Regions from separate parts of the Pseudomonas sp. SYWMCR5 genome, predicted to be linked through region 1. Evidence: riboswitches for the same ligand, from Rfam matches in the RefSeq annotation. Region 1 holds a riboswitch; each other region holds the start of a gene.
What was found. A riboswitch is a leader RNA that binds a small molecule or an ion and turns the genes downstream of it on or off. The one in region 1 is predicted to bind cobalamin.
Positions count from the first base shown of each region.

Region 1 (7,162 bases):
CGGGCACGGCAGTGTAGGAAATGGCCTAGGCAAGCGTCCTGCGGTGTCACGTTGAGGCTCAACACAGCGTTTTTGACGCGGGGCCTGCTGCACTCGGTTAATACGGGGCGGACCTACCAAGGAGACCTCCATGCATATCGACCATCTGATTGGCGACATCGTCCCAAGACTGCCCTTCGCCTCGTCCGAAGACGCCCAGGCATTTTTGTCGAACTTGGCGGCCGAGGATCAGATTGCCCTGATCTCGGCGCTGTACTTCGGCCGCTCGCATCTTCACAGCGATACTGTCAACGAAGACTACCTGCCGTACCTGCTTTCCGGTGACATGAATCGGTTCTGGGAGCAGGGCAATATTTCACCGAGCGACTTTGCCACCATCCTCTATGAAAAGGGTAGTAACCTGGTCAGCTACTACGACGCGTTCATCCGCGCAACTGACGGATCGGGCTACGACCGTTCGAACTACTGAGCCCTGGGTTGCCCGGGATCAGCTTTTCATCGGATTGCGCAAGCGCACCCAGACGATCGCGGGCAACGCCATCAACAACCATTTGAGGTACTGGTTCACGCCAAAGTGTTCGCAGAGCGTGCCGATGGCCGTGCAGAGCACGACCACCACCACGAACTGAATCATCCTGTTCATCTCGGGGGTTTCCGTCGTTGGGAAGGGCGATGGTAAACGATTCGGGCGCTTTCGCTCACAGATACTTGAGCCAACGAATGTCTCGGCGGCGGGCCTTGAATCCGGCGAACTTTCGCACCGGCCAGTACAGGGCCGCCGCCAGCAATGTGGCGACCAACCACAGTGCGCCGACGCTATCGAAACCGAAATACTCGCCCTGGTTGTGCCCGAACAGGCCGACGCTGGCCAGATAGAAGACTTTCAGCGCGTACAGGTGCAGCAGGTAGAAGAACATCGGCGCGCTGCCGAACACGATCAGCACGCCGATCCAGCGTGCCTGGTCGGCGCGTTCGAAGGCGCGCAGCAGCAACAGGCCGACACCCAGGGTCAGCAGCAGGAACAGCAGCGACGGTGGATACTTGGTGATGTTGAGCAGGCTCATCAGGGTCTGGGTCAGGTCAGGGTAGAGCTGCCACTGGGCCTCGCCATAGCCGTTGACCAGGCGCAGAGCCAGGAAACCAAGCAGCGAGCCGGTGCCGGCGAACAGCAACCGGCGTTGGCGCTGTGCGGTATCGCTACCTTGCGCGAACCATGGCCCCAAGGCGTAGCCCAGGGCGATCACACCGATCCAGGGCAGCAGCGGGTAGGAGGTTCGCAACCGCAGGTTCTGTGACACCTCCAGCCAACCGCGGTCATGCAGGATCGCCCAAGGGGCGTGCATCATTGTGCCGGGTGCGAAGTGCAGGCTGTCGAGCAGGTTGTGGCCAGCGATGATGGCCATACCCAGCGCCATCAACAGCGGGCGCGGCAGCCACACCAGCAGCGACAGCACGATCATGCTCAGGCCGATGGCCCAGATCACTTGCAGGTAGATCACGCTGGGCGGCAGTTGGAAGGTCCAGGCGAAGTTGACCAGGGTGAACTCCAGCACCACGAGAAACAGGCCGCGCTTGAGCAGGAACGCCGAGACATCGCCACGGCCCTGGTGTTTTTCGCCGTAGAGCCAGGCGCTCAGCCCGGTCAGCATGACGAACACCGGGGCGCACAGGTGGGCGAGGGCGCGGCTGGCGAACAGGGCGGGCTCGGTGGTGTCGATGGTCATCGGGTCGCTGACCTGACGATGCAGGAAGAAGGTTTCGCGCACGTGGTCCAGCAGCATGAACAGGATGACCAGGCCGCGCAGGGCGTCGATGCTGTGCAGGCGGGGAGAGGGTGGTGTGGATGGCATGGGTCTGGGACAGAGTTGAGTAAGATTTGGAATGTTATCTTATATCTTTGTTGTTGTGGTGATGTTGATGGCCCTATCGCGGGACAGGTCGCAGCGGCGAACCGCCGCTCCCACGGGTGCTCCACCAGTCTTCAGGAGGGTGATTACCTGAGGGAGCGGGCTGGTCCCGCGATAGGGCCGGCGAGGCCTACGGCATCAGAAGCTGTAGTCCACCGTCGCGAAGTACGAGCGCGGCGCGCCCAGCAGCCATTGTTCGCCACTGTGCGCGGCAACCACGTAGTCGCGGTTGAACAGGTTGTTCAACTGCAGGCCAAGGCGTACGTCGGGCAGTACCTGCCAGCCGAGATTGGCATCGACCACGGTGTAGCCAGGGACGCTGTAGGCGTTGGCGGTGTCGGCATAGCGCTGGTCGACGTAGCGCAGGCCAATGCCGGCGTCGACGGTCTGGCCGAAGCCTTTGTTGAGCCAGAGGTTGGCGGTACGGCGCGGGACGTTGACGGGGCGGTTGCCGGCGCGGTCCTGGGCGATGCTGCCGACGATCTCGTCGAAATCATCGTACTTGGCGCGGACCACCGAGGCGTTTGCCGATACCTGCCATTGGTGGCCCAGATCCAGCTCCAGCGCGGCTTCCAGGCCGTCGGAGGTCTGCTGGCCTGCCTGTTGTTTCTCATGGCTGATCGGGTTGTCGACCAACAGCTTCTTCTTGACGATGTGATAGGCGGCCAGGGTCCATTCACCGCGCCCATCCCAGAAGCGCTGCTTGAGCCCCAGCTCGGTCTGCTTCGATTCGGTCAGGTCGTAGTTGATCTGGCTCGGGCTGAGGCTGATGAGGTTGTTCACGCCGTCTTCGCTGGTGGAGTACTGGCCGTACAGCGACAGGTTGTCGGTTACCGCGAACACCAGGCCGGCGCGCCAGTTCCCGCCTTGCAGGCTGCGGTCGACGCGAGTGTCGTTGGTCAGGTTGTCACGGTCAATGTGGTTCTGGTCGCGGCGGATACCGGTCACCAGCGACAGGCGATCGGTCAGTTGGGTGCGGTTCTCGGCGAACAGGGCGAAGGTGTGGGTCGTCGAGAGGGTCTGCGCACGTGTGACGTTCCGACTGTGGAACCAGCCCGGTGCCGGATTCCAGGGATCGACGTAGTCGCCGCCGAGATCGCTGTACGGCGAGTTGCTGTCGACATTGAAGCGGATCTTGTTGTACTCCGCGCCGAGCACGGTCTTGCTGTTCAGCCCGAACAACGAGTGATCGATGGTGAAGCTCTGGCGGTCGCCGATCTGCTCCTGGTTGTGCTTGATCTCCAGGTAGCTCGCGCGCTCCAGCTGCTCGCGGCTCGGATCCCAGGTGTAGTCCTCGGCATTGCGCCAATGCCGGCGGCTCTTGATGTAGTACAGCTGGTTGCTGGCAGTGACGCTGTCGCTGAGGGTCCAGTCGGTGTTGAAGCGGGTCCATTCGTCATGGTAGCGCTGCACGTCGTTCTGGATGTTGTAGTTCTTCTTGCGCAGGCTGTCGCGCAGGTGGCCGTCGATCAGCGGCGTGCCGAAGTAGTTCGATGGCTGTGCGTCGCCACGTTCATGGGCCAACGTGAAGCTAAGGTCGTCGGTGGCATCGAAGCGCAACGCAGCACTCAAGGCCAGGCTGCGAGAGTCGGTGCGGTCGACCCAGCCATTGCCTTCCTGCTTGTTCAGGGTCAGGCGGTAGCTCAGGCGTTCGCTCAGGCTGCCGCCGCTGTCCAGGCCCAGTTGCTGGCGATCCCATGAGCCATAGCCCAGGCGCAGGTGATTGCGGATCTCGCCGTCGAAGGGCTTTTTCGGGATCACGTTGATCACCGCGCCCGTGGCCCCTTCGCCATAAAGTACCGAGGCGGGGCCTCGGATCACGTCGATGCGCTCGACCATCCACGGGTCCACCGGAAAGGTCTGGGTGCCAGCGCCGGTGTACAGGCGCGAACCGTCGAACAAGGTCATCACCGAAGAGTGTCCGCTGAAACCACGGGCGGAGAGCGCAGTGTTGCCGTTGCCCGGGGTGCCGACGGAGGTGATGCCGGGCGAGCGGGTCACTGCATCCTGCACCGTGAGGTTGGCGCGCTGCTGGATCTGCTCGGCGGTGATGCTGGTGGTGCTGGCCGGGGTTTCCAGGGCGCTGAGGTTCAGGCGCGAACCGGCTTGGGTAGGGGTTGCCAGGTCGACGATCTGTTCGTCGCGGGTCTCGGTGATCGCCGTCGAGGGCAGGTCGAGGACCTTGCCTTGCGGCTGCTCGGCCAGCGCCGGCAGGGACACGGCCATGCAGGCGGCCAGGGTGTGAAGCTTGAAGTGTCGGGACATGTCGTTCCAGGGGTTCAGGAATGAATGGATCCCGGTGGAAACAACGCAAAGACGAGCAGACACGCACGCAGGCGCGCACGCGAACACCGGCCTGCGCCCGCCCACCGCGGGTTTGCCAACAGAAGCGTCAGGCCGGTCTCCGGGCTTGCGAGGGTCGTGAAGCCTTCACCTTCCCATGCATGAGCACAGTGGTGTGTCGAAGGATTCGCTCGCTTACCGTTGCGGGGGCAGCGCCGGACTTGTCTGCAAAGACGCACCGGCTTCCCGTTTCACCCTGCGCACGGCGGCGCAGGACACCTGAAACTGGCGCGCATCTGATCATCGAACGCAGAGGGAGTCAATCGTTTGGATGGGCGAAAAAACGTGATGGGTTGCAGGGTTGCGCGTTTTTATTGGATTTTTTTCGAACTTTTCCTACTGACGTTGTCTCGAACCGCTCGTTCGCCCTTTTTTATTCAACGTCATGGAGACTTTTGCGAATGTTCACTGGAAAACTGCTGCGTCACACTTGCGCCCTGGCTCTCCTCGGCGCGCCGCTGGCAGCGATGGCAGCTCCCAGCACCGAGCCCCTGTTCACCTTCGGCCTGCTCGGTTCCTACGACAAGTTCAAGTTCGAAGGCGGCGGCGACTCCGACAAGGAGCACCTGGGCCAAGGCGGTGTGTTCGCCAACTTCGGCAACAAGATGACGGCCGAGTCCGGCTTCATCTACCAGATCGGTGCCGAAGCCAAGTACGGCAAGAAGAACGACAACAAGCTCAAGGAGGCACAAGCCGACCTCGACCTTGGCTGGCGTGCCGCGCTGGATGCGCGCAACTTCGTCGATGTGATCGTCGGTGGTGGCTACAGCTGGACCCGTTTCGAGCCCGAGATCAACGACCTGGATACCAAGCTGACCTACAAGTCGCCGTTCGCCAAGGCGGCGCTGGGTTACAACCACCAGTTCGACGCCTCGACCCTGCGTGTCGAGGTCGGCGCCCGTCATACCATCGATGGCCGTGCACGCCTGAAGGTCGACGACTTTGGCAGCGACAGTGTCGACATGAAGGACCGCACCAACCCGTATGCCGAAGTCACACTGCTGATGAACCAGCAGGGCGGCATGCCGATCCAGGCCGGCGTGTACTACACCCGTACCGAGTACAAGATCGACGAGGACTCGCCGGTTGCCGACAACAACAAGCTCAAGCGTGACGAGTTTGGTGTGAAGGTCGGCCTGGCGTTCTGACGCCTTCTATGGTTGTACGCCGTTTGTAAGGGCAGCCTCGTGCCGCGGTTGCGGCACGAGGCTGCCCCTGCAGGCTCAAGGGCGCCTAGCGGCCCCGGCGCCGCGACACCCGCGCCTCGATGTTCTTGCGTCCGATCAGCAGCGCCGGTTTCTCGGTCACTGGCTCATCGGCCAGCCACTTGTACATCACCAGGCAGTCCACCAGCCCCAGTGCTGCATGACGAAATGCCTTGGGCAGGCGCCCGACGGTCTCGAAACCGAGCTTATGCCACAGCGCCACGGCCACCTCGTTGCTCGCCACTACCGAATTGAACTGCAAGGCCAGAAAACCCTCCTGGCGCGCCAGCTTCTGCGAGTGCTCGCACATCAGCCGTGCCACGCCACGTCCGCGTGAACGGGGTGTGACCATGTATCCGCAATTGCCCACGTGCGCGCCCGGGCCTGCGGCATTGGCCTTGAGGTAGTAGGAACCGAGCAGCTCGCCATCCTCTTCGGCCACCAGGGTGTGCAACGGAAACTCCAGCCACAGCGTGCGCGCCTGCTCCTGCGACATCTGCGGGTCGTATGCGTAGGTCTCGCGCGCCTGGACGATGGCCTGGAAGGTCGGCCAGAAACGTTCGAAGTCTTCCGGGGTCATGGGGCGAATGTGGATCATGTCGGTTCCTGCTCGGGCTGGGCCGGCAAGTCTGGGTGTATGGGCGCCGTCATGCAAGTGCTGCGGCGCCCGAGCGCCTCAACTGCCGGCCTTGCCGACCGCATCCAGCGCCCGTGCCGAATACACCAGGGCAGCGCCCGCGTTCATGGCCACGGCCACGCCCAGGGCTTCTGCGATTTCCTCGCGGGTGGCACCGTGCTTGACCGCCTGCTGCGAGTGCACGGCGATGCAGCCGTCGCAGCGGGTGGTCACTGCCACGGCCAGGGAAATCAGCTCGCGGGTCTTGGCGTCGAGGTGGTTGGTCTTGGCGCCGGCAGCGCTGGCGGTGGCGTAGCCGGCCACGGTGTCGGGGGAAAGCTGCTTGAGATCGCCGATGCCGGCCATCAACTGCTTACGGTAGGCGTCCCAGTCCATCATGCTCATCGTCTTCACCTTGTCAGGTTGGCAACAGGAGCTTTCAGGCTAGTCGAAGATGGGGGGAAGGGCGGGCCTCTTCGCCGAGGGGCTAGGAGGCCGCAGGAAGTGTCAGATGTAGATGAACAGCAGCACCAGTGCTGCCACCACGGCCCACTTCTCGAGGTAGTAGCGGGTGCGGTTGCGTTTCTTCATGGCCTTGCCACGTTCGCGGATCTTGTAGATGCGCGTGAACAGACGGTTGATGCCGCCTGTCTTGTCGTTGGCATCGTTGGGTGCGGCAGCTGCGGCCATGACGTTGCGGCTGAACCAGCGGTTGAAGGCGCTTGCCCAGCGGTATTTCAACGGGCGCTCGACGTCGCAGAACAGGATGATACGGTTGTGCTCGGTGGTATTGGCCGCGTAGTGGATGTAGGTCTCGTCGAAGATCACCGCCTCGCCGTCGCGCCAGGAATACTTCTCGCCGTCCACGTCGATGTAGCAGCCATCGTCGTTCGGCGTGTCCAGGCCCAGGTGGTAACGGTACGAGCCGGCATAGGGGTCACGGTGGCGAACCAGCTTGGCTCCCGGCGGCAGGGTGGCGAACATCGCCGCCTTGACCGTGCCGATGCCTTGCAGCAGTTCGGTGGTGCGTGGGCACAGGGTCATCGCCGAGGGATGGCTCTCGCCGTACCACTTCAGGTAGAAGCGCTTCC
Region 1 is NZ_JBXUNH010000002.1:780,417-787,578, reverse strand. Features, by position in the region: gene AC2CGW_RS09405 (hypothetical protein) at 131-469, shown strand; gene AC2CGW_RS09400 (hypothetical protein) at 488-643, opposite strand; gene AC2CGW_RS09395 (acetyltransferase domain-containing protein) at 699-1,850, opposite strand; gene AC2CGW_RS09390 (TonB-dependent receptor) at 2,046-4,172, opposite strand; cobalamin riboswitch at 4,286-4,488, opposite strand; gene AC2CGW_RS09385 (outer membrane beta-barrel protein) at 4,652-5,398, shown strand; gene AC2CGW_RS09380 (GNAT family N-acetyltransferase) at 5,484-6,053, opposite strand; gene AC2CGW_RS09375 (carboxymuconolactone decarboxylase family protein) at 6,132-6,476, opposite strand; gene lpxO (lipid A hydroxylase LpxO) at 6,579-7,162, opposite strand, start outside.

Region 2 (7,162 bases), on a different contig from region 1:
CCAGCAGGGTCAAGGGCACCACGGCCAGGAACCAGGCACTGACGCCGTGGCTGCGCCAGCCACGGCCACCGGCATTCAAGCGCTGCTCCAGACGCCCGGCGAAGTTGCCGAAAGCCACCAGAGGATGACGCCGCTGCGGCTCCCCCAACAGCGCATCCAGCGCCACACCGGCCACGGTCAGCAAGGCGATGCTCATGGCCGCTCTCCCCATTGGTTCTCGTAGAGCATCTCGCTCAGCGGCCGCTCACGCGCCCAGTCTTCCAGCACCAGCATGGGCGCTTCGTAAAATTTCGCCACCGGCCCCAGGCACAACACCGCCACCGGCTTGGCCCCAGTCGGCATGCCCAGCAGCTCGCCCAGCGCCTGCGGGTCGAACAACGACACCCAGCCCATCCCCAGCCCCTCGGCGCGTGCGGCCAGCCAGAGGTTCTGGATCGCGCAGGCCATCGACGCCAGGTCCATTTCCGGCAGGGTGCGGCGGCCGAAGATGTGCGGCTCGCGCTTGTCCATCAAGGCGGCAACCAGCACCTCGGCGCACTCGCCGATGCCTTCGACCTTGAGCTTCATGAATGCATCGGAGCGCTCACCGAGGGCCTCGGCGGTGCGAATCCGCTCTTCCTCCACCAGCGCCTGGATGCGCAAGCGCAGATCGCGCTGGCTGATCCGAATGAAGCGCCAGGGCTGCATCAACCCGACGCTGGGCGCCTGGTGCGCGGCGGCCAGCAGCCGGGCAAGCAGCGCAGGCGCCACGTCGCCGCCGATGAAGTGGCGCATGTCGCGACGCTCGCCGATCGCGCGGTAGACCGCAGCGCGCTCGGCCTCGCTGAAAGCGTGTTCGTTCATGGTCGCAACAGCGCCACCGCCGCTTCGGGGTTGGAAGGGAAATAGAAGTGCACGTAGGACGCCGTCAAGCGCCCCAGACGATAGACCGCCTCGTTGCCACGTCCGCCATTGGGGCTCAGGCCACGGGCGATGGGCACAAGCTCGGTGGTGGTCAGGGAGTGGTGATAGGTATGGCCACGCAGGGTGCCTTCAGGCAACTCGACAGCCTGCAGCGCCAAGGCGGCGAGGCGCTTCTGCATCACGGCTTCGCCGGGCAACAGTCCCAGCAGCTCGGCGCGCTCGCCCGCAACGTCGGTCAAGGCATCGAGCAGATAGAGCATGCCGCCGCATTCGGCCAACAAGGGTTTGCCTTCGGCATGATGGCCGCGGATCGCCTCGCGCATCGGCGCGTTGGCCGCCAGGGCGTGGTGATGCAGTTCGGGGTAGCCGCCAGGCAAATACAGGCTGTCGACCACAGGCAGGTGGCGATCATGCAACGGGGAGAAAAACACCAGCTCCGCGCCGTGATCGCGCAGCAGGTCGAGATTGGCGCCATAGAGGAAGGCGAAGGCCTCGTCGCGGGCCACACCGATGCGCACACCGGCCAGGCTTGCGGCCGAGTGCACGGTTTGTGGCTCGACAAAGGCCACCGGTGGCGGCAAGGCAGCATCGCAGCTGGCGCCCAAGGCCTCGGCGGCGGCGTCCAGGCGTGCATCCAGATCGTTCAGCTCACTGGCCTGGACCAGCCCGAGGTGACGGCTGGGCAATTCGATGCCGCGCTCGCGAGACAACCCGCCATACCAGCGCAAGCCTTCGGTCAGGCTGCCTTCGAGCAGTTGCGCATGACGCAGGCTGCCGACCCGGTTGGCCAGCACGCCAGCGAATGGCAGGTCGGGCTGGTAGCGCGCCAGCCCCAGGGCCAGGGCCCCGAAGGTCTGGGCCATGGCAGTGCCATCGATCACCGCCAGCACCGGCACGCCGAAATGCCGCGCCAGGTCAGCGCTCGACGGCGTGCCGTCGAACAGCCCCATGACACCCTCGATGAGGATCAGGTCGGCTTCGGCGGCGGCGTCCCACAACAGGCGGCGGCTCTCCTGCTCGCCGATCATCCACATGTCCAACTGATACACCGGGGCGCCACTGGCGCGCTCCAGGATCATCGGGTCGAGAAAATCCGGCCCGCACTTGAACACCCGCACCTTGCGCCCGAGGTTGCGGTGCAGGCGCGCCAGGGCGGCAGTGACGGTGGTCTTGCCCTGGCCGGAGGCCGGTGCGGCGATCAACACCGCTGGGCAATGACGGGTGGCTCGACTCACAGTTCAACGCCCTTCTGTGCGCGGATACCGGCCTGGAAGGCGTGCTTGAGCATGCCCATCTCGGTCACGGTGTCGGCCAGCTCGATCATCTCCGGCTTGGCGGCGCGGCCCGTGACGATGACGTGCTGCATCGGTGGACGGGCCTGGATGTCCGAGAGCACCTGGTCGAGGTCGAGGTAGCCGTGCTTGAGGGCGATATTCAGCTCGTCGAGCACCACGAACTGCACCGACGGGTCCTGCAGCAACTGGCGGGAGACCGCCCAGGCCGCTTCTGCAGCCGCGATGTCGCGCTGGCGGTCCTGGGTTTCCCAGGTGAAGCCCTCGCCCATCACGTGGTAGCGCACTTCATTGGGGAAGCGGCGGAAGAACAGCTCTTCGCCAGTGCTGTTGCGACCCTTGATGAACTGCACCACCCCGCACTGCATGCCATGCCCCAGCGCGCGGGCGAGCATGCCGAAGGCCGAGCTGCTCTTGCCCTTGCCATTGCCCGTGAGCACCAGCAGCAGGCCACATTCGTTGGGGGAGTTGGCGATACGTTCGTCGATGATCGCTTTTTTGCGCTGCATGCGCGCCAAGTGGCGTTCGTCGCGTTCGGTGGATTCGCTCATCAGGGGTTCTCCGCAAGCTGTCGACGCACCGGTCGGGCACTCGCGGGCGGGCACCAGGCAACGACAGAAAACAAGGCAGGCAGGCGAAGGGAGCGCGCAAAAGCCGTGGCGACACCACGGGGCAGCGCGCATCACCCTCCGTGATGCCGTTGGCAGTGACAGGCCGGTCTCCGGGCTCGTGAGCCGGGCCTTGGCCCGAAACCGCGCGCCTTCCCGGGTGTGGACACCCAGTGGCCTTGCGCGGCCTTGACTCACCTACCGTTGCGGGGGCAGCGCCGGATTCGCGCCCTGCTGGCGCCCACCGGCTTCCCAGTTTCACCCTGCCGGAGCTGATCCGCAGAGCACCTGAAACACGCCGCGAAGGTTAGAGGGTTGCACCGGGAGCGTCAATTAAACGCGGACGATGAACGGTTGATCTGGATGCTTGTCTCACTATTGAAGCAGTGATATCACACAGCCATCACCGGCTGTACGCGACCATAATAAAAGGAGAGCGCGGCATGCAAGGCTTGATCATCAACAACCCGCACCTGGAGTTCCTGCGCCCGGCCCTGGAGCGCTGGATCGACTGCATCGACCGTTTCAACCAGATCCACGGCGACGGCGACGCGCCCTACTGGCATGGTGCCCAGGCCAATGCCGGTATTCTCGCCGCGGCGGCCTGGCAGGCCGAGCTGGTGGCGCTGCAGCACTATCAGAGCAAGAAGCAGCGTGACGAAGGTGAGCGAGAAGGGCGCTGCGATCTGTCGATTGCCGGTGCCGAACACTCCATTCATCTGCACACTGAACAGCGCTGGCCGAAGATCGCCCGCCTGGATCTGGCGGGGGCCCTGCAGGAGGCGGCGACGTTGGCGCGGCTGGCAGCCTATCCCAGCCAGCTCAAGGCCGGGGCGCTGTTCGTCAGCCCGTGGAAGGCGGGGCAGAATGCAAGCCCCGAGGAACTGCAGGATCTGGTCGATGACCTGAACAAGCACACGGCCTGTGCGATTGCCTGGTACTTCCCGTATGCGTACCGCAAGCTGCATAACGAGTCGGGGCAATACCATCCGGGGGTGGCGCTGCTGCTCAAGCAGGCTTGAATGTACGTCGGGGCTGCTGTGCAGCCCCGACGATCTCAGGGATTCTGCGCCAGATGCCCCGGCGTCAACACCCGCTTGGCCTGCAGGTAGGCCTTGGACCAGTAGCTGTTCGACAGGTAGTCCAGCCGCACCGTACCGCCGGTGGACGGCGCATGCACGAAGCGCCCCTCACCCACGTAGATCCCGGCATGGCTTACCTGCGAACCACCGCCGGTGGCGAAGAACACTAGGTCACCGGACTGCAGCGCGTTGATGCTCACGGTCGGCGCACGCATGACGATCATCTCGCGGGTCGAGCGTGGCAGGCTGATGTTCGCCGCATCGCGGTACACATAACCGATCAGGCCACTGCAATCGAAGCCCGAGTCCGGCGTGTTGCCGCCCCAGCGATACGGGGTGCCGACCAGACCGATGGCACGGATCAGCACGTCGTCAGCCACGGGCGACGAGGAAGGCTGGTCAATGAAGGTAACCTGCGGCTTGGCCACGGGTGCCGGGGCCGGAGCACGGCTGGAACAGGCGGCAAGCAGTGCCACCAGGGAGAGGAATGCGAAGCGCGTCATCATCGCCATGGGTCAGAACCTGTCTGAGACCAATCGGCCGCAGCCGAAAAAAGAGTTAAGGATTTAGATTAGACGCTATTCGTAAATGCGCACGGCGGCTAGCTTTTCAGCTACGCCGCCGTGCGAGGATACAGCATTTTGATATCAGTTGCGCGACAGGGTAGTGGTCGGCGCCATGGCCAGGGCACGCTTGGCTTCGATGAAGGTCTTGCTCCAGTAGCGGTCACCGAGGTTATCGATGCGCACACCACCGCTGCGGCGGCTGCTGGAGTGGATGAACTGGTTGTCGCCCAGGTAGATGCCGGCATGGCTGACACGGCCACGGCCATTGGTGCTGAAGAACAGCAGGTCACCTGGCTTGAGCTTGTTGCGTGCGACCTTGGGTGCGTCGACGTTGATCATCTCGCGGGTCGAGCGCGGCAGGTTCATGCCGGCCTCTTCGCGGAACAGGTAGCCGATGAAGCCGCTGCAATCGAAGCCGGACTGCTCGGAAGTACCGCCGAAACGATAACGGGTGCCGATCAGCGACATGCCGCGCTCCAGGATGCTGTCTGCAAGGACGGGCAGCTGGTAGGGCTTGCTGTTGCTGGAGAAGGCTTGGAGGTCTTCATCGGTGGCGAGGTCTTCTTCATCGAATACCGACGAATGCGACGCCTTGGCCTTGACCGCGGTTTGCGCGGTGACCGATGGGTGATCCTGGGGCTGGGAAATCGGGCCTTGGGCCGCGCAGCCAAAAAGCAGGGTCACGAGTGCGAGTGGCACGAGGGGTGCGAAGCGCTTGAGCATGGGCACGACCGTGTCTGTAATCCTTTAGAAGGGGGAAACTATGCCTTCTATCGGACCTATTTGCAAATTTTATCGAAAAAAATGTGACTTTTGCGTTTTGCCGCTCTGGCCCGGTGTTTTCAGGGTTACCAGCCGAGGGTTTCCTTGAGGAAGGGAATGGTCAATTTGCGCTGGGCCTGCAGCGAGGCCTGGTCGAGGCGCTCGAGCAGATCGAACAGTGCGCTCATGCTGCGCGTGCCACGGGTGAGAATGAAGTGCCCGACCTCATCGGTCAGGTGCAGGCCACGGCGCGAGGCCCGCAGTTGCAAGGCGCGCAGCTTGTCTTCGTCGGACAGGCCACGCATCTGGAAAATCAGTGCCAGCGTAAGCCGTGACTTGAGGTCGGCAAGCTTGATCGGCAGCTCCCGCGGCGAACTCGATGCCGCCAGCAGCAAGCGCCGGCCGCTGTCTCGCAGGCGATTGAACAGATGGAACATCGCCTCTTCCCAGTCGGCCTTGCCGGCAATCACGTGCAGGTCGTCGATGCACACCAGCTCGTACTGCTCCAGATGATCGAGCAGCTCCACGCCACGGTCGAGCAATTGCGCCAACGGCAGGTAGACAGCGGGTTCGCCCAGTTGCTGGAAACGGTGGGTGGCGGCCTGCAGCAGGTGAGTACGCCCCGCGCCCTGCTTACCCCATAGATAGATGAGGCTCTCGGTCCAGCCGGCGTCGGCTTCGCACAGCCGCTCGACATAGCCCAGCGCCGCGGCGTTGGCACCCGGATAGTAGTTGATGAAGGTGGCGTCATCGCGCAGGCGCACACCCAGGGGCAACTGGATCGGTTTCATGCTGGCGGGCGGTCGCGAGGACCAAAGGGGGCCTTTGGTGAAGAGTTTGCAAAGTCTATACCCGCAACGCGGGCGGCACAATCAGGGAGGGGAATAGCGCAAGCAAAATCAACGGGTTGCGTGATTTTTGAACAACCAGAACAGCGTCCCGGCCAAGCGCCTCATCCGGTAGCGTGCCAAACTCGAAGTCGCCTGGGTGCAAAAGCAGGTCGCCTGGGTGCGATTTTTCCGCTCGGCCGACTCATAACCTGAGCGGCAGCCACCGCCGCGCGGGGCGTCATGACATAACAACGATAATCACCGTCTCGTGAGGGGAAAAGTCATGCAGCGATCGATCAAGGCGGCCACCTGCGCCACACTCCTGAGTATCAGCGCAGCCAGCTGGGCCGCAGAGCCCGCCGCTTGCCAGAATGTGCGCATGGGCTCGGTGAACTGGACCGATGTCGTCGCCAGCAGCGCCGTCGCCGAAGCCCTGCTCGACAGTCTGGGCTACAAGGTCAAGCAGACCAGCGCCTCGCAGCAGATCGTCCTGGCCGGCATGGCGGAAAAACGCCTCGATGTGTTCCTCGGTTACTGGCAGCCGACCATGCAATCGGTGGCCAAGCCCTTCCTGGACAAACAGCAGATCGACGTGATCAGCCCCGCCACCCTCGCCGATGCTCAGTCCACCTATGCCGTGCCTGCCTACGCCTACGACGCAGGCCTGAAGACCTTCGCCGACATCGCCAGGTTTCGCGACAAGCTCAAGAACCAGCTGTACCTGATCGAGCCAGGCAGCGGCATGAACCGCATCACCGCGCAGATGATCGCCGAAGACAAATTCGGCCTGAAGGGCTTCAAGGGCATAGAGTCCAGTGAGGCTGGCATGCTGACAGCGGTCAAGCGTGCCGTGCAGAAGGGCGAGTGGGTGGTGTTCGCCGGCTGGAAGCCGCACCCGATGAACCTGCAGATCGACATGCGCTACCTCTCCGGCAGCGATGACGCCTTCGGCCCCAACGAAGGCTCGGCCACCGTCTCGATCATGACCGCTGCCGGTTACCAGCAACAATGCGGCAACGTCGCCAAGCTGCTGCACAACCTGCGTTTCACCAGTGAAGGTGTGAGTCAGGTCATGGAGCCGATCCTCAACCGCAAAGCGCCGCTCGATGCCGCGCGAGA
Region 2 is NZ_JBXUNH010000001.1:580,274-587,435, forward strand. Features, by position in the region: gene cbiB (adenosylcobinamide-phosphate synthase CbiB) at 1-196, opposite strand, end outside; gene bluB (5,6-dimethylbenzimidazole synthase) at 193-843, opposite strand; gene AC2CGW_RS02625 (cobyrinic acid a,c-diamide synthase CobB) at 840-2,138, opposite strand; gene cobO (cob(I)yrinic acid a,c-diamide adenosyltransferase) at 2,135-2,746, opposite strand; cobalamin riboswitch at 2,891-3,110, opposite strand; gene AC2CGW_RS02635 (hypothetical protein) at 3,247-3,825, shown strand; gene AC2CGW_RS02640 (C40 family peptidase) at 3,861-4,397, opposite strand; gene AC2CGW_RS02645 (C40 family peptidase) at 4,533-5,174, opposite strand; gene hda (DnaA regulatory inactivator Hda) at 5,300-6,004, opposite strand; gene choX (choline ABC transporter substrate-binding protein) at 6,327-7,162, shown strand, end outside.
Region 2: it holds a riboswitch for cobalamin, as region 1 does, so the genes downstream of both, cobO (cob(I)yrinic acid a,c-diamide adenosyltransferase) here and AC2CGW_RS09390 (TonB-dependent receptor) in region 1, are expected to answer to the same signal.

Region 3 (7,162 bases), 240 kb from region 1:
AACCTGCTGCACGAAGGCCCGGCCATCCCGCTGGGCAAGCAAGGGCGTTTCGCCGGCAGCCATATCCTGGTGCCACGGGCAGGCGTGGCGGTGCACATCAACGCCTTCAACTTCCCGATCTGGGGCATGCTGGAGAAGTTCGCGCCGACCTTCCTCGCCGGCATGCCGTGCATCGTCAAGCCCGCGACGTCCACCAGCTACCTGACCGAAGCCGTGGTGCGCCTGATCGACGAATCCGGCCTGCTGCCGCCCGGCAGCCTGCAACTGGTGATCGGCAGCACCGGCGACTTGCTCGAGCGCCTGCAGGGCCAGGACCTGGTGACCTTCACCGGCTCCGCCGACACCGCCGCCAAGCTGCGCATGACGCCGAACCTGGTGCGCAACTCGGTGCCCTTCACGGCTGAAGCCGACTCGCTGAACTGCGCCATCCTCGGGCCGGATGTAACCCCGGACGACGAGGAGTTCGACCTGTACATCAAGGAGGTGGTGCGCGAGATGACCACCAAGGCCGGCCAGAAGTGCACGGCCATTCGCCGCGCCATCGTGCCGGCCAGGCACCTGGATGCCGTCGCCACCCGCCTGCGCGAACGCCTGGCCAAGGTGGTGGTGGGCGATCCGGCGGTCGAAGGCGTACGCATGGGCGCGCTGGCCTCCCACGACCAGCAGCGTGATGTCGGCGAGCGCGTGCGCAGCCTGCTGCAAAGCTGCGACCAACTGTTCGGCGCCAGCGACGGTTTTTCGCCGGTGGGCGAAGGCGTGGCCGAAGGTGCGTTCTTCGCCCCGACCCTGCTGCACGCACGCGACCCGCATGCCGAGGGCGGCGCCCACGATATCGAGGCGTTCGGCCCGGTCAGCACCCTGATGGCCTACGACGACCTGGACGAAGCCCTGGCCCTGGCCGCACGAGGCAAGGGCAGCCTGGTGGCGACCCTGGTGACCCGCGACCGCGCCATCGCCGCCAAGGCCATTCCCGCGGCCGCCGCCTGGCACGGCCGTCTGCTGGTGCTCGACCGCGAGGCTGCGCCGGAGTCCACCGGGCACGGCTCGCCGCTGCCACAGCTCAAGCACGGCGGCCCCGGGCGTGCGGGGGGCGGCGAAGAGCTCGGCGGCCTGCGGGCGGTCAAGCACTACCTGCAGCGTGCCGCGATCCAGGGTTCGCCGAGCATGCTGGCGGCAATCACTGGCGAGCACGTGCGTGGCGCTGAAGTGATCGAGACCGAGGTGCACCCGTTCCGTCGCTACTTCGATGAACTGCGCATCGGCGAGTCGCTGCTGACCCACCGACGTACCGTCACCGAGGCGGACCTGGTGAACTTCGGCTGCCTGTCGGGCGACCACTTCTACATGCATTTCGACGAGATCGCCGCCAAGCAGTCGCAGTTCGGCAAGCGCATCGCCCATGGCTACTTCGTGCTGTCAGCGGCGGCCGGACTATTCGTGTCGCCGGGTGAAGGGCCGGTGCTGGCCAACTACGGGCTGGACACCCTGCGCTTCATCAACCCGGTGGGCATCGGTGACACGATCCAGGCGCGCCTGACCTGCAAGCGCAAGATCGACCAGGGCAAGACCAGCCCGTTGGGGCAGCCGCAAGGGGTGGTGGCCTGGGATGTGGAGGTGACCAACCAGCTCGGTGAACTGGTGGCCAGTTACGACATCCTGACGCTGGTGCTCAAGCGCGGCTGATCATTGCCGGCCTGACGTGTCGGCCCTGGCGCGGGTGTGCCCCGCGACAGGGACGGTTGACTCCCCACCCCATAAATGCTCAGATGCGCCCCTTGTTTCAGGTGTCCCCTGCCGCCGAGCCGGGGATTAAACGGGAAGCCGGTGCCTCGCTCCTGCGAGCAGTCCGGCGCTGCCCCCGCAACGGTAAGCGAGCGATGCATTCGATACACCACTGTGCCAACGGCATGGGAAGGTGAATGCCTCATGCCCCTCGCAAGCCCGGAGACCGGCCTGTCACAGCAGTTGGCAACTCCCGCGGTGGGCGGGCGCAGGCCGGTTCTCGCGGCGGCCGCGCGCCCGCGACAGCTGCGCGCACCTCCACCGTTCGGGTATCACTCACCCTGCGACGGTTGGTTCATCCATGTCATGCCCTACCCTGCACATCCAAGGCCTGCACTGGTCGCCGCACAGCGGTGGGCAGCCGCTGCTGGAGGGTATCGACCTGCAGATCGGCGCCGGTGAATTCGTCGGTCTGATCGGCCCCAACGGCAGTGGCAAGACCAGCCTGCTGCGCTGCGCCTACCGCTTCAATCGCCCCAGCGCCGGTCAGGTGCACCTCGATGGCGAGGATATCTGGCAGCGCAACCCACGCTGGGTCGCCCAGCGCATCGCGGTGATGCTGCAGGAGTTCCCCGAAGACTTCGGCCTGAACGTGCGTGACGTCGTTGCCATGGGCCGCACCCCGCATCTGGGCTGGTTCGAGGGCGACGGCGAGCCGAGCCTGATCGACGACACCCTCGCCAGGCTCGACCTGCTGCCGCGCGCCCTCGACGCCTTCGTCTGCCTGTCGGGCGGCGAAAAGCAGCGCGTGCTGCTGGCGCGGGCACTGGTCCAGCAACCTCGGCTGCTGATCCTCGACGAGCCGACCAACCACCTCGACCCACGCTTCCAGCTGGCCCTGTTGCAGCAACTGCGCAGCACCGGCCTGAGCCTGCTGGCCAGCTTCCACGATCTGAACCTGGCCGCCGCCTTCTGCGATCGGCTGTACGTGATCGATGCCGGGCGCATCGTCGCCCACGGCACGCCAGAACACGTGCTCACCGAGCAATGCCTGGCCGAGGTGTTCGGCGTACAGGCCCTGGTCGACCGCCACCCGCTGGCCTCCCATCCACGCATTACCTGGATCAGCCCTGCATGAAATCGCTGCTCACCAGCCTGGCCCTGCTGGCCGCCCTGCCCCTGGCCGCCGAGGCCGACAACTATCCACTGACCGTGCGCAGTTGCGAGCGCGACGTCACCTTCACCCATGCGCCGCAGCATGCCGTCAGCCATGACATCAATCTCACCGGCATGCTCCTGGCCCTCGGGCTGCGCGACCACATGGCCGGCTACAGCGGCATCAGCGGCTGGAAAACCCTCGACCCAAGCCTGCGCGAAGCACTTGACGGGCTGCCAGAGCTGGCGCCGCGCTACGTGTCGGTGGAAAACCTGCTCGATGCCAACGCCGACTTCTTCCTCGCCGGCTGGAGCTACGGCATGCGCATCGGCGGGCCGGTCACCCCACAGACCCTCGCGCCCTTCGACATCCCGGTGTATGAACTGAGCGAGTCGTGCTCCTGGATCATGCCCCAGCGCCAGGCCAGCCTCGAAGACCTCTACCGCGACCTGGACAACCTTGGCCGGATCTTCGATGTGCGCGAGCGCGCCACTGCGCTGGTTGGCCAGTTCCGCCAACGCGTCGAGCGCGTTGCGGCGCAGATGGCCGAGATCAAGCAACGGCCGCGCGTATTCCTCTATGACAGCGGTGAAGACCGCCCCACCACTTCCGGGCGCCTGGGGATGCCGCAGGCGCTGATCAGCACGGCAGGAGGTGATAACGTCATGAGCGATGTGGCCGCCAGCTGGACCCAGGTGAACTGGGAGAGCGTGGTGGAACGCGATCCGCAGGTGATCGTGATCGTCGACTACGGGCCCACCAGTTGGCAGCACAAACGCGACTTCCTCCTGCACCACCCGGCGCTGGGCAGTGTCGAGGCGATCCGCAAGCAGCGCTTCGTGGTGCTGTCGTACCTGGAGGTGACACCGTCGGTGGAGAACGCCCAGGCCATCGAGACCCTGGCCACGGCCCTGCATCCGCAGCGCTTCGCCGAGGCCCGCCGCTGATGCCGATTCGCAGCCCTGCGGGCTATCGCCTGCTGATCGTTTCGCTGCTGCTGGCCTTGCTGCTGTCGTGCCTGCTGTCGCTGGGGTTCGGCTCGGCGCAGGTCGCATTGGGCAAAGTGGTCGGCATTGTCCTGCAGCAGGTGGGGCTGGGGGCAAGCGGCGACTGGAGCCGCGGCCAGGCGCAGATCGTCTGGCAGATCCGCGCACCGCGCGTGTTGCTGGGGGCGCTGGTCGGCGCAGGGTTGGCAATGGTCGGCGGCGCCCTGCAGGCGGTGACCCGCAATCCCCTGGCCGATCCGCACCTGCTGGGGGTCAGCTCCGGGGCGGTGTTCGGCGCAGTGCTGGTGGTGCTGTTTCTCGGCCCGTTCGCCGGGGCCTTCAGCCTGCCCCTGGCCGCGTTCATCGGCGCGTTGGGCAGTATGTTGCTGGTGCTCGGCGTGGCCAGCCGCGGTGGGCGCCTGGAGAGCGATCGCCTGCTGCTGGCCGGGGTGGCGGTGTCGTTCGTGGTAATGGCCGCCGCCAACCTGCTGCTCTACACCGGCGACCCGCATGCCGCCGCCTCGGTGATGTTCTGGATGCTCGGCGGGCTGGGCCTGGCGCAGTGGTCGCTGTTGTGGCTGCCGGCCGTTTGCGTGCTGGCGGGCTTCGTACTGTTGATGAGCCTGGCGCGGGCGCTGAACGCGCTGATGAGTGGCGAGCAGACCGCTGTGAGCCTGGGCTTCGACACCCGGCGCGTGCGGGCCAAGGTGTTCGTCGGTACGGCGTTGCTGACCGGTGTGCTGGTGTCGCTGTCGGGCGCCATCGGTTTCGTCGGTCTGATGCTGCCCCACGTGGCTCGTCGCCTGGTGGGCGCCGAGCATCGCCGCCTGCTACCGGCCTGCGCCTTGCTCGGGGCGCTGTTCATGATCTGGGTCGATGTCGGCGCACGCACCCTGATCACCCCGCAGGATCTGCCAATCGGCATCGCTACGGCGGCCATCGGCGGCCTGTTCTTCATCCTCTTGCTGAGGCGCAAGGCCTGACATGCACGGACGTGGATCGACGGGTGGATGAGCAACTGCTCGAACATCGGGTGGCAAGGCAGGTACTGATCGCCCGCCAGTGATGCACCGTCGGCCCGATACCGACGGTGCACAGGCAGCGCCTAGAAGCCGGCGCTGTAGAACAGCGCGTACGACTCGATGCCGTCGTTCGGCTGCTTGATGCCGGCGTTGGAATAATGCGTGGCGCGGATGCCGATCTTCTGTTGACCCGGCAGCTTCAGGCCGAAACCGATGCGGTCTTCGAAGTTGACCGACGAGCCCAGCTTCTGATCACCGACGTCGGTCTTGGAGAAGGCGGCCAGGCCGATACCGGCCTCGATGAACGGGACGTAGCCCGAATCGCCGAACTCATAGACAAACACCGGGCTGAACGACAGGGAGTGGGCGCCGCTGTAGTCACCGCCCTCCCAGTAGGTGTAGGCGCCATCCCAGTAACCGGTCAGGTGACCGGTGCTGCTCTGCAGCCACTTCTTGTCCCAGTCGAACGACAGGCCGATGCGATAGGTCATGTCGCCCTGACTGGTGGCGCCCACGGCGCCAGAGATTTGCGCGGCCTGGGCCAGGTTGGCGCCGGCAAGGGCCAGCACGGCGGCGGCCAGCGAGGTGGCAAGACGGGTTTTCATCAATGACTACTCCAGAAGGTCTTCACGGGCAGGTGCCCTGGTGGGGCGTGCCTGCAGCAAGTGGAGGCTTGGCCTCTCGTTCTTCGCTTGCGCCCCAGGCCATCCCACCTGGGGTCACAAGTAGTAATACTTTTCTGATTATCGTCAGCCGCGATAAAAGATGAAAGTCATTTGCCACTATCGAATAGGAAAAAAGTTAGCAAGGTATCGGTTTTTTCGCCTTGAACCCTTCAGCCGGCCTGCTCCTCCAGCAGGCGGATGAACATGCTCAGGCTGCGTGACACCGTACCGCGACGCCACACCAGCCAGGTCTTGAGGTAACGAAAATCCTCGGACAACGGCCAGGCGCTGACGGTACTGGCGCCGGGCATGCTGTCGAGCATGCTGCGCGGCATCAGGGCCAGGCCTGCACCGGCGCTGACACAGGCGAGCATGCCGTGGTACGACTCCATCTCGTGGATCTTGCCCGGGACGGCCTTGTCCTTGACGAACCAGCTCTCGAAGTGATGCCGGTACGAGCAGTTGGCGCGAAAGGCATAGATGCTTTCGCCGTTGACGTCCTGGGCGCGGCTGACCGGAGCGTGGTTCAAGGGGGCGATGACCATCATCTCCTCCTCGAACACCGGCATGCCTTCCAGTGTCGGGTGCAGCACCGGGCCATCGACGAAGGCTGCCACCAGCCGCCCCGACAGCACCCCTTCGAGCATGGTCCCCGAAGGGCCGGTGGAAAGATCCAGGTCGACCTTCGGATAACGCTGGTTATAGGCTGCCAGCACTGCCGGAATGCGTACCGCCGCAGTACTCTCCAGCGAGCCGAGGGCAAAGGTGCCTTGCGGGTCTTCGCCGGCCACGGTCGAGCGTGCCTCCTGCACCAGCTCAAGGATGCGCCGGGTGTATTCAAGGAAGTTCCAGCCCGCAGGAGACAGGCGCAGGCGGCTCTTTTCGCGGATGAACAGCTCCACCCCCAGGTCTTCTTCGAGCTGCTTGATACGGGTGGTCAGGTTCGACGGCACCCGATGGATGTGTTGGGCGGCAGCGCTGATGCTGCCGTGCTCGGCCACCGCCTTGAACATTTCCAGTTGCACCAGGTCCACAGCCATTCTCCATTCGTGAATGTTTCGCTCATTATTATTCAGTTTTCATTAAAGCTGCACGCCTCTAGTCTGGCCTTCAGTCGAATACGACACCGCCAAGACAACAAGAGGACCCGCCATGAGCGAGATCAGCAGCCTGACCCATGCCATTTCCGTCGACCCGTACAGCGGCGAACAGATTGGCGCCTACCCCTACGACACCGATGCCGCACTGGACGCTGCCCTGCAACGCGCCAAGGTCGGCTACGCCCAGTGGCGCCAGGTGTCGCTGGGTCAGCGCAGCGAATACCTGATCGCCCTGGCCAATACCCTGCAGGCCAACCATGAAGCCTTCGCGGTGATGATCACCCGCGAGATCGGCAAGCCGATCACCCAGGCTCGCGGCGAAGTGACCAAGTGCATCGGCCTGTGCCAGTGGTACGCCGAACACGGCCCGGCCATGCTCGCCCCCGAGGCCACCCAGATCGAGAAAGCGCGCATCGAATACCGCCCGCTCGGCCCGATCCTCGCGGTGATGCCGTGGAACTTCCCGATCTGGCAAGTGCTGCGTGGTGCCGTCCCCGCCCTGCTGGCTGGC
Region 3 is NZ_JBXUNH010000002.1:542,044-549,205, forward strand. Features, by position in the region: gene paaZ (phenylacetic acid degradation bifunctional protein PaaZ) at 1-1,683, shown strand, start outside; cobalamin riboswitch at 1,766-1,971, shown strand; gene AC2CGW_RS08400 (ABC transporter ATP-binding protein) at 2,084-2,860, shown strand; gene AC2CGW_RS08405 (ABC transporter substrate-binding protein) at 2,857-3,825, shown strand; gene AC2CGW_RS08410 (FecCD family ABC transporter permease) at 3,825-4,847, shown strand; gene AC2CGW_RS08415 (acyloxyacyl hydrolase) at 4,970-5,491, opposite strand; gene ptrR (putrescine utilization regulator PtrR) at 5,722-6,585, opposite strand; gene AC2CGW_RS08425 (aldehyde dehydrogenase family protein) at 6,704-7,162, shown strand, end outside.
Region 3: it holds a riboswitch for cobalamin, as region 1 does, so the genes downstream of both, AC2CGW_RS08400 (ABC transporter ATP-binding protein) here and AC2CGW_RS09390 (TonB-dependent receptor) in region 1, are expected to answer to the same signal.

Region 4 (7,162 bases), 150 kb from region 1:
ATCTGTATCGCATCCTGGTCAAGGTCTACCGCGAAGGTCGCAGCGACCTGCTGGAGCGCTACTCACCGCTGGCGCTGCGGCGGGTGTGGAAGGGTGAGCGTTTCAGTTGGTTCATGACCCAACTGCTGCATGATTTTGGCGAACACAAGGATGCCTGGGACCAGAAGATGCAGGAGGCGGACCGGGAGTACTTCCTGTCGTCCGATGCCGGCCTGGTGAACATTGCCGAGAATTATGTGGGTTTGCCGTACGAGGAAGTGTAGGAACAACTATCTCGCTCAAAATCTAAAGGCCCGCCCAATCCCCTTGTGGGGGCGGCGGTTCGGCGCCCCGACTTGTCCCGCGAACACGGGCGTAGCCCGTGCCATCCACCGCAGCGTACTTGGCACGGGCCAGCGGTTCATCACCGCTCCAGCAACGCCACCATCTCTGCATACCCGCGCGTGCGCGCATGCTCCAGCGCCGTCACGCCATCCTTGTCGGCAATCGCCGGGTCCGCGCCGGCCGCCAGCAGCCGTCGCACAATGTCCACATGGCGCGGACCGCCGTCGCCAAGGATCACCGCCTCGAGCAAGGCGGTCCAGTGCAGCCGGTTGAGGTGGTTCACGTCCACGCCAGCATCGATCAGCATCTGCACTGTTTCCACATGGCCACGCTCCGCCGCCGGAATCAGCGCCGTGCCGCCGTAGCGGTTGGTGCTGGCGAGGTCGGCGCCGTGCGCCAGGGTCAGGCGCAGGATCTCGTTCAGGCCGCGAGCGCCGGCATACAGGTAGGGGCTGTCGTGGATGTTGTCCTTGGCGTTCACATCGGCGCCGGCCTCGATCAGCACCTTGGCCGCGTCGATGTGGTTGCCGTGGGTCGCGGCCAGCAGAGGTGTGCGCCCTTGGCCATCGCGGCTGTCGAGCGCCACCGGTTCCTTGAGCAGGCGACGGATGGCAGGTGCATCGCCGCGCTGGGCGGCATAAAGCAGGCGGGTATCCATGGACGTGGTCTCGGCGTGGGCGGCAAGGCAGGTGAAGGCCAGCAGGCAGGCGGCGAGGGTGTGGCGCATGCGTAGGGCTCCTGAGGCAAAGCCTCATCCTAGGGAAAAAGTTGCAGGCAACTGAAACGAATTATCTGGATGAGCTGTAGTGGATTTCCGAATACATCAACGTTGCCCGCCTCGAAGGGCCATGCTAGAAGTCAGCGTCATCATTTGAAAACCGAATACCCTCATGTCCATCAGCGTAAAACCGAATAGGGCTCTGTTCGATCTCGACCTGTTGCGCGCCATCGTCGTGGTCGCCGATTGCGGCAGCTTCACCACGGCTGCAGCCCGTCTGCATTCGACCCAGTCGACCATCAGCCAGAAGGTACGACGCCTCGAGGAGATGGTCGGCCATCGCCTGCTGGTGCGTGGCAACCGCGACGTGCTGCCCACCGACGCCGGGCAGACGCTGCTTGGCTATGCCAGGCACATGCTGGCGCTGAACGACCAGATGCTCGAGGCCCTGGCCGGGGCCATGGTTGGCGTCACCGTGCGCCTTGGCGTGCCCGAAGATTTCGTCGGCGGGCGAACCACCAATACGTTGTCGGCGTTCAGCCGCCTGCACCCGCAGGTCAAGCTGGAAGTCACCAGCGGCCTGTGCCGCGACCTGAGCCAGGCCTACGACAATGGTGAACTCGATCTGGTGCTGCTCAAGCAGCGGCGCAACAGCCGCGAGGGGGTGTCCTGCTGGCCCGAGCGCCTGCAATGGATCGACAGCGTGCGCATGCCGGCCTTCGAGCTTGACCCGGTGCCCTTGGTCACCTTTCCACCGCGCGGGCTGTACCGCGAAGACATGATCCATGCCATCGAAGGCATGGGCCGGCGCTGGCGCATCAGCTTCACCAGCTCCAGCCTTTCCGGTATCCAGGCCGCGGTGGCCGATGGCATGGGCGTGAGCTTGCTGCCGCCGCGCGCGGCCACCGCCGAGCACCGAGTACTGGGGGCGGCGCAAGGTTTGCCGGAGGTGGACAGCTACGAGATCGTCATCGTCCACCGGCCAACGGCCGATGTGATGGTCAAGGCCCTGGCGCAGGTGCTGACCGAGTTGCTGGCCGGGGGTGGCATCTGAAGGCTCCGATCAGCGTCAGACGGTTGACCACCTGCGCACCACTGCGTAGCCTTGCCGCTTCGAGGTTCTCCGGCGCTGCCGGAGCTAAGACGGGAACGCGGTACAAGCCGCGGCTGCCCCCGCAACTGTAAGCACTGAACAGGGTCGACACAGCCACTGCGCCCGCGCGCGGGAAGGCGTCGTCCTGACGGCTGGAGGTCGTGCAGTGCAAGCCAGGAGACCTGCCTCGCAACGTATTCGACTTTCAACCGGGCGGGGTGATCCGGTGGCGAGCGAGCCCGGCCGGTCGGTCGTGGCTTTCGTCCCGCATGCCCGCACCATTGCTGCCAAGGGCATCGCCACATGAAAACACTGGCCAAACTTCCCGTCACCATCGTCACCGGCTTCCTCGGCTCGGGCAAGACCACCTTGCTGCGCCACATGCTCGACAACGCCCAGGGGCGACGCATCGCGGTCATCGTCAACGAGTTTGGCGAGCTGGGTATCGACGGCGAAATCCTCAAGCAGTGCAGCATCGGCTGCACCGAGGAAGAGGCCAACGGCCGCGTCTATGAGCTGGCCAACGGCTGCCTGTGCTGCACCGTGCAGGAAGAGTTCTTCCCGGTGATGCGTGAGCTGGTCGCTCGCCGTGGCGACCTGGACCACATTCTCATCGAGACCAGCGGCCTGGCCCTGCCCAAACCGCTGGTGCAAGCCTTCCAGTGGCCGGAAATCCGCAATGCCTGCACCGTCGATGCGGTAATCACCGTCGTCGACAGCCCAGCCGTGGCCGCCGGCACCTTCGCCGCCTACCCGGACCAGGTCGACGCGCAGCGCAAGCTCGACCCCAACCTGGACCACGAATCCCCGCTGCATGAGCTGTTCGCCGACCAACTGGCCAGTGCCGACCTGGTAGTGCTGAACAAGGCTGACCTGATCGACGCCGAGGGCCTGGCCAAGGTCCGCGCCGAAGTCGCCGAGGAGCTGCCGCCGGCCGTCAAGGTGATCGAGGCCAGCAGCGGTCGCCTGCCGCTGGATGTATTGCTGGGCGTGGGTGCCGAGTCCGAAGTGCACATCGATGGTCGTCGCACCCACCACGATTCGCACCACGACGGCGACGATCATGACGATCACGATCATGACGCCTTCGACTCCATCTCCATCGACCTGCCTGAAGCGGACGAAAGCCTGCTGCTCGATGCCCTGACGCAACTGGTCACCGAGTTCGGCATCCTGCGCGCCAAAGGCTTTGCCGCGATCCCCGGCAAGCCGATGCGCCTGTTGATCCAAGGTGTGGGCACGCGCTTCGACAAGCACTTCGACCGCGCCTGGCGCAGCGACGAGCCGCGCATCACCCGCCTGGTGCTGATCGGCCAGGACCTTGACGCGGCACAGTTGGAAGCGCGCCTGCGCCAGGCCCTGGGCGCCTGATCCATGCACCTGCTGCGGACCCAGCCCGGCGGCTTCGTGCCGGACGACAGCATTGCCGACCTCGGCCAGACACCCGCCGAGCTGGTGATTCTCTGCAGCGGTGACTCTCACCTGGCACTGCTCGCCGAAACCGCCGAGCAGTTGCCGGACGATTTCCCCAGCCTGCGCCTGGCCAACCCCATGCAGGTGCAGAACCACGCCTCCGTCGACCTGTACATCGATGAGGTGTTGCGCCATGCCAAGGTGATCCTGGTATCGCTGCACGGCGGTGTCGGCTACTGGCGCTATGGCGTCGAGCAGTTGGTCGAACTCGCCGCGCGTGGCGTGCAGTTGATCCTGGTGCCCGGCGATGACCGCCCCGACCCGGAGCTGACACAGTTGGGCACGGTGCCGGCCGAACAGGCCGAGCGGCTCTGGCACTACCTGCGCCAGGGCGGCAAGGCCAATGCGGCCAACCTGTTCAATTGCCTGGCCAGCCAGTGGCTGGGGCGCGACTATGCCTGGGACGAACCCCAGCCGCTGCCGCGCACCACGGTCTACCACCCCGGCAAGCCCAGTGCAGGGCTTGAAGACTGGTTCCCCGAGTGGCACCCGGAGCATCCGGTGGCGCCGATCCTGTTCTACCGCTCGCACCTGCAGGCCGCCAACACCGGGTTCATCGATGTGTTTTGCCAGCGCTTGCAGGCCGCCGGGCTGAACCCGTTGCCGATCGCAGTCGCCAGTCTCAAGGAGGCGGCCTGTCTCGAACAGGTAGAGGCCTGGCTCGACGAGGTCGGCGCCGAAGTGGTCATCAACACCACAGGCTTTGCCTTGTCCAGCCCCGAGCGGCCCAACCTGCGTCCGCTGCGCCGCGACGTGCCGGTGTTGCAGGCGATCTGCGCCCAGGACAACCAGCCCGGCTGGGAAGCCAGCGAGCAGGGCTTGGGTGCGCGCGACCTGGCCATGCACATCGCCTTGCCGGAGCTGGACGGGCGCATCATCACCCGACCGGTCAGCTTCAAGGACCTGGCCTGGCGCAGCGAGCGCAGCCAGTCCGATGTGGTCTGCTACAAGGCCCACCCCGAACGCATGGATTTCGTCGCAGAGCTGGCACGGCGCTGGGTCGAGCTGGCGCGACTGCCCAATGCCCAGAAGCGCGTGGCGCTGGTGCTGGCCAACTATCCGACCCGCGACGGGCGTATCGGCAATGGCGTGGGGCTCGACACGCCTGGCGCCGCGCTGAACATCCTGCATGCCCTGCAGGCCGAGGGTTATCCGGTTGCTGGCTTGCCGCAGACGGGCACGGCGCTGATTCACGAACTGCTCGGCGGCGTGACCAACGACCTGGATCACCTCGACCAGCGCCCCTGTGCCCAGAGCCTGTCTCTGGACGACTACCTCGCGGCCTTCGCCTGCCTGCCCGAGGCCAACCAGCGTGCGGTGCGCGAACGCTGGGGCGCGCCTGAGCAAGACCCGATGTTCCGCAGTGGCCGGATGATGATCGCCGGTCTGCGCTACGGCCTGACCTTTGTCGGTATCCAGCCGGCCCGGGGCTACCAGGTAGACCCGAGCGCGGTGTATCACGACCCGGACCTGGTGCCGCCGCATGGCTACCTGGCGTTCCATTTCTGGTTGCGCAACGGCTTTGCCGCCGATGCGCTGATCCATGTCGGCAAGCACGGCAATCTGGAGTGGCTGCCCGGCAAGGGCGTCGGGCTGTCCGCCGAGTGCTGGCCGGATGCGCTGCTCGGCCCGCTGCCGAACATCTACCCGTTCATCGTCAACGACCCCGGTGAGGGCGCCCAGGCCAAGCGCCGCACCCAGGCGGTGATCATCGACCACCTGATGCCGCCACTGACCCGCGCCGAAACCTACGGGCCGCTGCGGCATCTGGAGCAGCTGGCCGACGAATACTACGAGGCGCAACTGCTCGACCCGCGCCGTGCCCGCGAGCTGCAGCGCGACATTCTCGAACTGGTCAAGGCCAACCATATCGACCGTGACCTGCAGCTCGAAGGGCAACTGGACGATGCCGCTGTCTGGCTGCCACGCCTGGACACCTACTTGTGCGACTTGAAAGAGTCGCAGATTCGCGATGGCTTGCATGTCTTTGGCCAGTCGCCGCAAGGGCGCCTGCGCAGCGATACGCTGCTGGCGCTGCTGCGGGTCGATCGTGGTGACGGCCGTGGCGGCAATGCCAGCCTGCTGCGCGCACTGGCGCGGGCGCTGGCGTTGGGGTTCGATCCGCTGGATTGCGACCTCGGGCAAGCCTGGGAAGGGCCGCGACCTGTGCTGCTGCAGGCACTCGACCAGGCGGCGTGGCGCACCTGCGGCGACACGCGCGAGCGCCTGGAAGCGCTTGCCCTGGCCTTGATCGAAGGCCGTGAAACGGCACCGGACAGCGCGCAGTGGCAGGGCGTGCACGCCGTGCTGCAGGCGTTGAGGGAGGAGGTCGCGCCGCACCTGGATGCCTGCGGGGCCGCCGAGATCGAGGGGCTGCTGGCCGCGCTGGCCGGGCGCTTCGTGCCGGCGGGCCCCAGCGGGGCACCCAGCCGCGGACGCCTGGACGTACTGCCCACCGGGCGCAACTTCTATACCGTGGATGTGCGCAACCTGCCCACCACCACCGCCTGGCGCCTGGGCTTTGCCTCTGCCAGCCTGATCCTCGAGCGTCACCTGCAGGAGCATGGCGATCACCTGCGCCAGCTCGGGCTGTCGGTCTGGGGCACGGCGACCATGCGCACTGGCGGTGACGATATCGCCCAGGCCATGGCGCTGATGGGGGTCAGGCCGGTATGGGCCACCGGCAGCCAGCGGGTCGATGACTTCGAAATCCTGCCCCTGAGCCTGCTCGATCGCCCGCGGGTAGATGTCACCTTGCGCGTGTCGGGTTTCTTCCGCGATGCCTTCGGCAACCTGATTCGCCTGTTCGATGCGGCGGTTCAGGCCGTGGCGGCGCTGGACGAGCCGGACGACCTCAACCCGCTGGCGGCCCGCGTGCGTGCCGAGCGCCAGGCGCTGCTGGCGCAGGGTGTCGATGCCGAGCAGGCCGGGCGCCAGGCTGGCTGGCGGGTATTCGGCGCCAAGCCGGGTGCCTATGGCGCGGGTGTGCAGAACGCCATCGACGGACGCCTCTGGCAGGGGCGCGCCGACTTGGCCGAGGTCTACCTCAACCATGGCGGCTACGCCTACGGTGCCGCCGATGAAGGCACGCCGGCACGGGCCCAGTTCGCCCAGCGCCTGGGGCAGGTCCAGGCGGTGTTGCAGAACCAGGACAACCACGAGCACGACCTGCTCGACTCCAACGACTACTACCAGTTCCAGGGCGGCATGCTCGCGGCTGCCGAAACCCTGGCAGGCGCCACGGTCGCCAGCTACCACGGCGACCACAGCCAGGTCGACCGCCCGCGTATTCGCACCCTCAAGGAAGAGCTGAACCGGGTGATCCGTGCGCGTGCGTTGAACCCGAAATGGATCGACGGGGTCAAGCGTCACGGCTATAAAGGTGCCTTCGAGCTGGCGGCGACGGTCGACAACCTGTTCGCCTTCGATGCCACTACTCATCTGATCGACGATCACCATTACCAGTCGCTGGCCGATGCCTACGTGCTCGATCCGGCGACCCGAGCATTCATGCGCGAGCATAACCCGCACGCCTTGCACGATCTGACCGAACG
Region 4 is NZ_JBXUNH010000002.1:928,966-936,127, reverse strand. Features, by position in the region: gene pobA (4-hydroxybenzoate 3-monooxygenase) at 1-263, shown strand, start outside; gene AC2CGW_RS10070 (ankyrin repeat domain-containing protein) at 404-1,051, opposite strand; gene AC2CGW_RS10065 (LysR substrate-binding domain-containing protein) at 1,215-2,096, shown strand; cobalamin riboswitch at 2,142-2,339, shown strand; gene cobW (cobalamin biosynthesis protein CobW) at 2,439-3,506, shown strand; gene cobN (cobaltochelatase subunit CobN) at 3,510-7,162, shown strand, end outside.
Region 4: it holds a riboswitch for cobalamin, as region 1 does, so the genes downstream of both, cobW (cobalamin biosynthesis protein CobW) here and AC2CGW_RS09390 (TonB-dependent receptor) in region 1, are expected to answer to the same signal.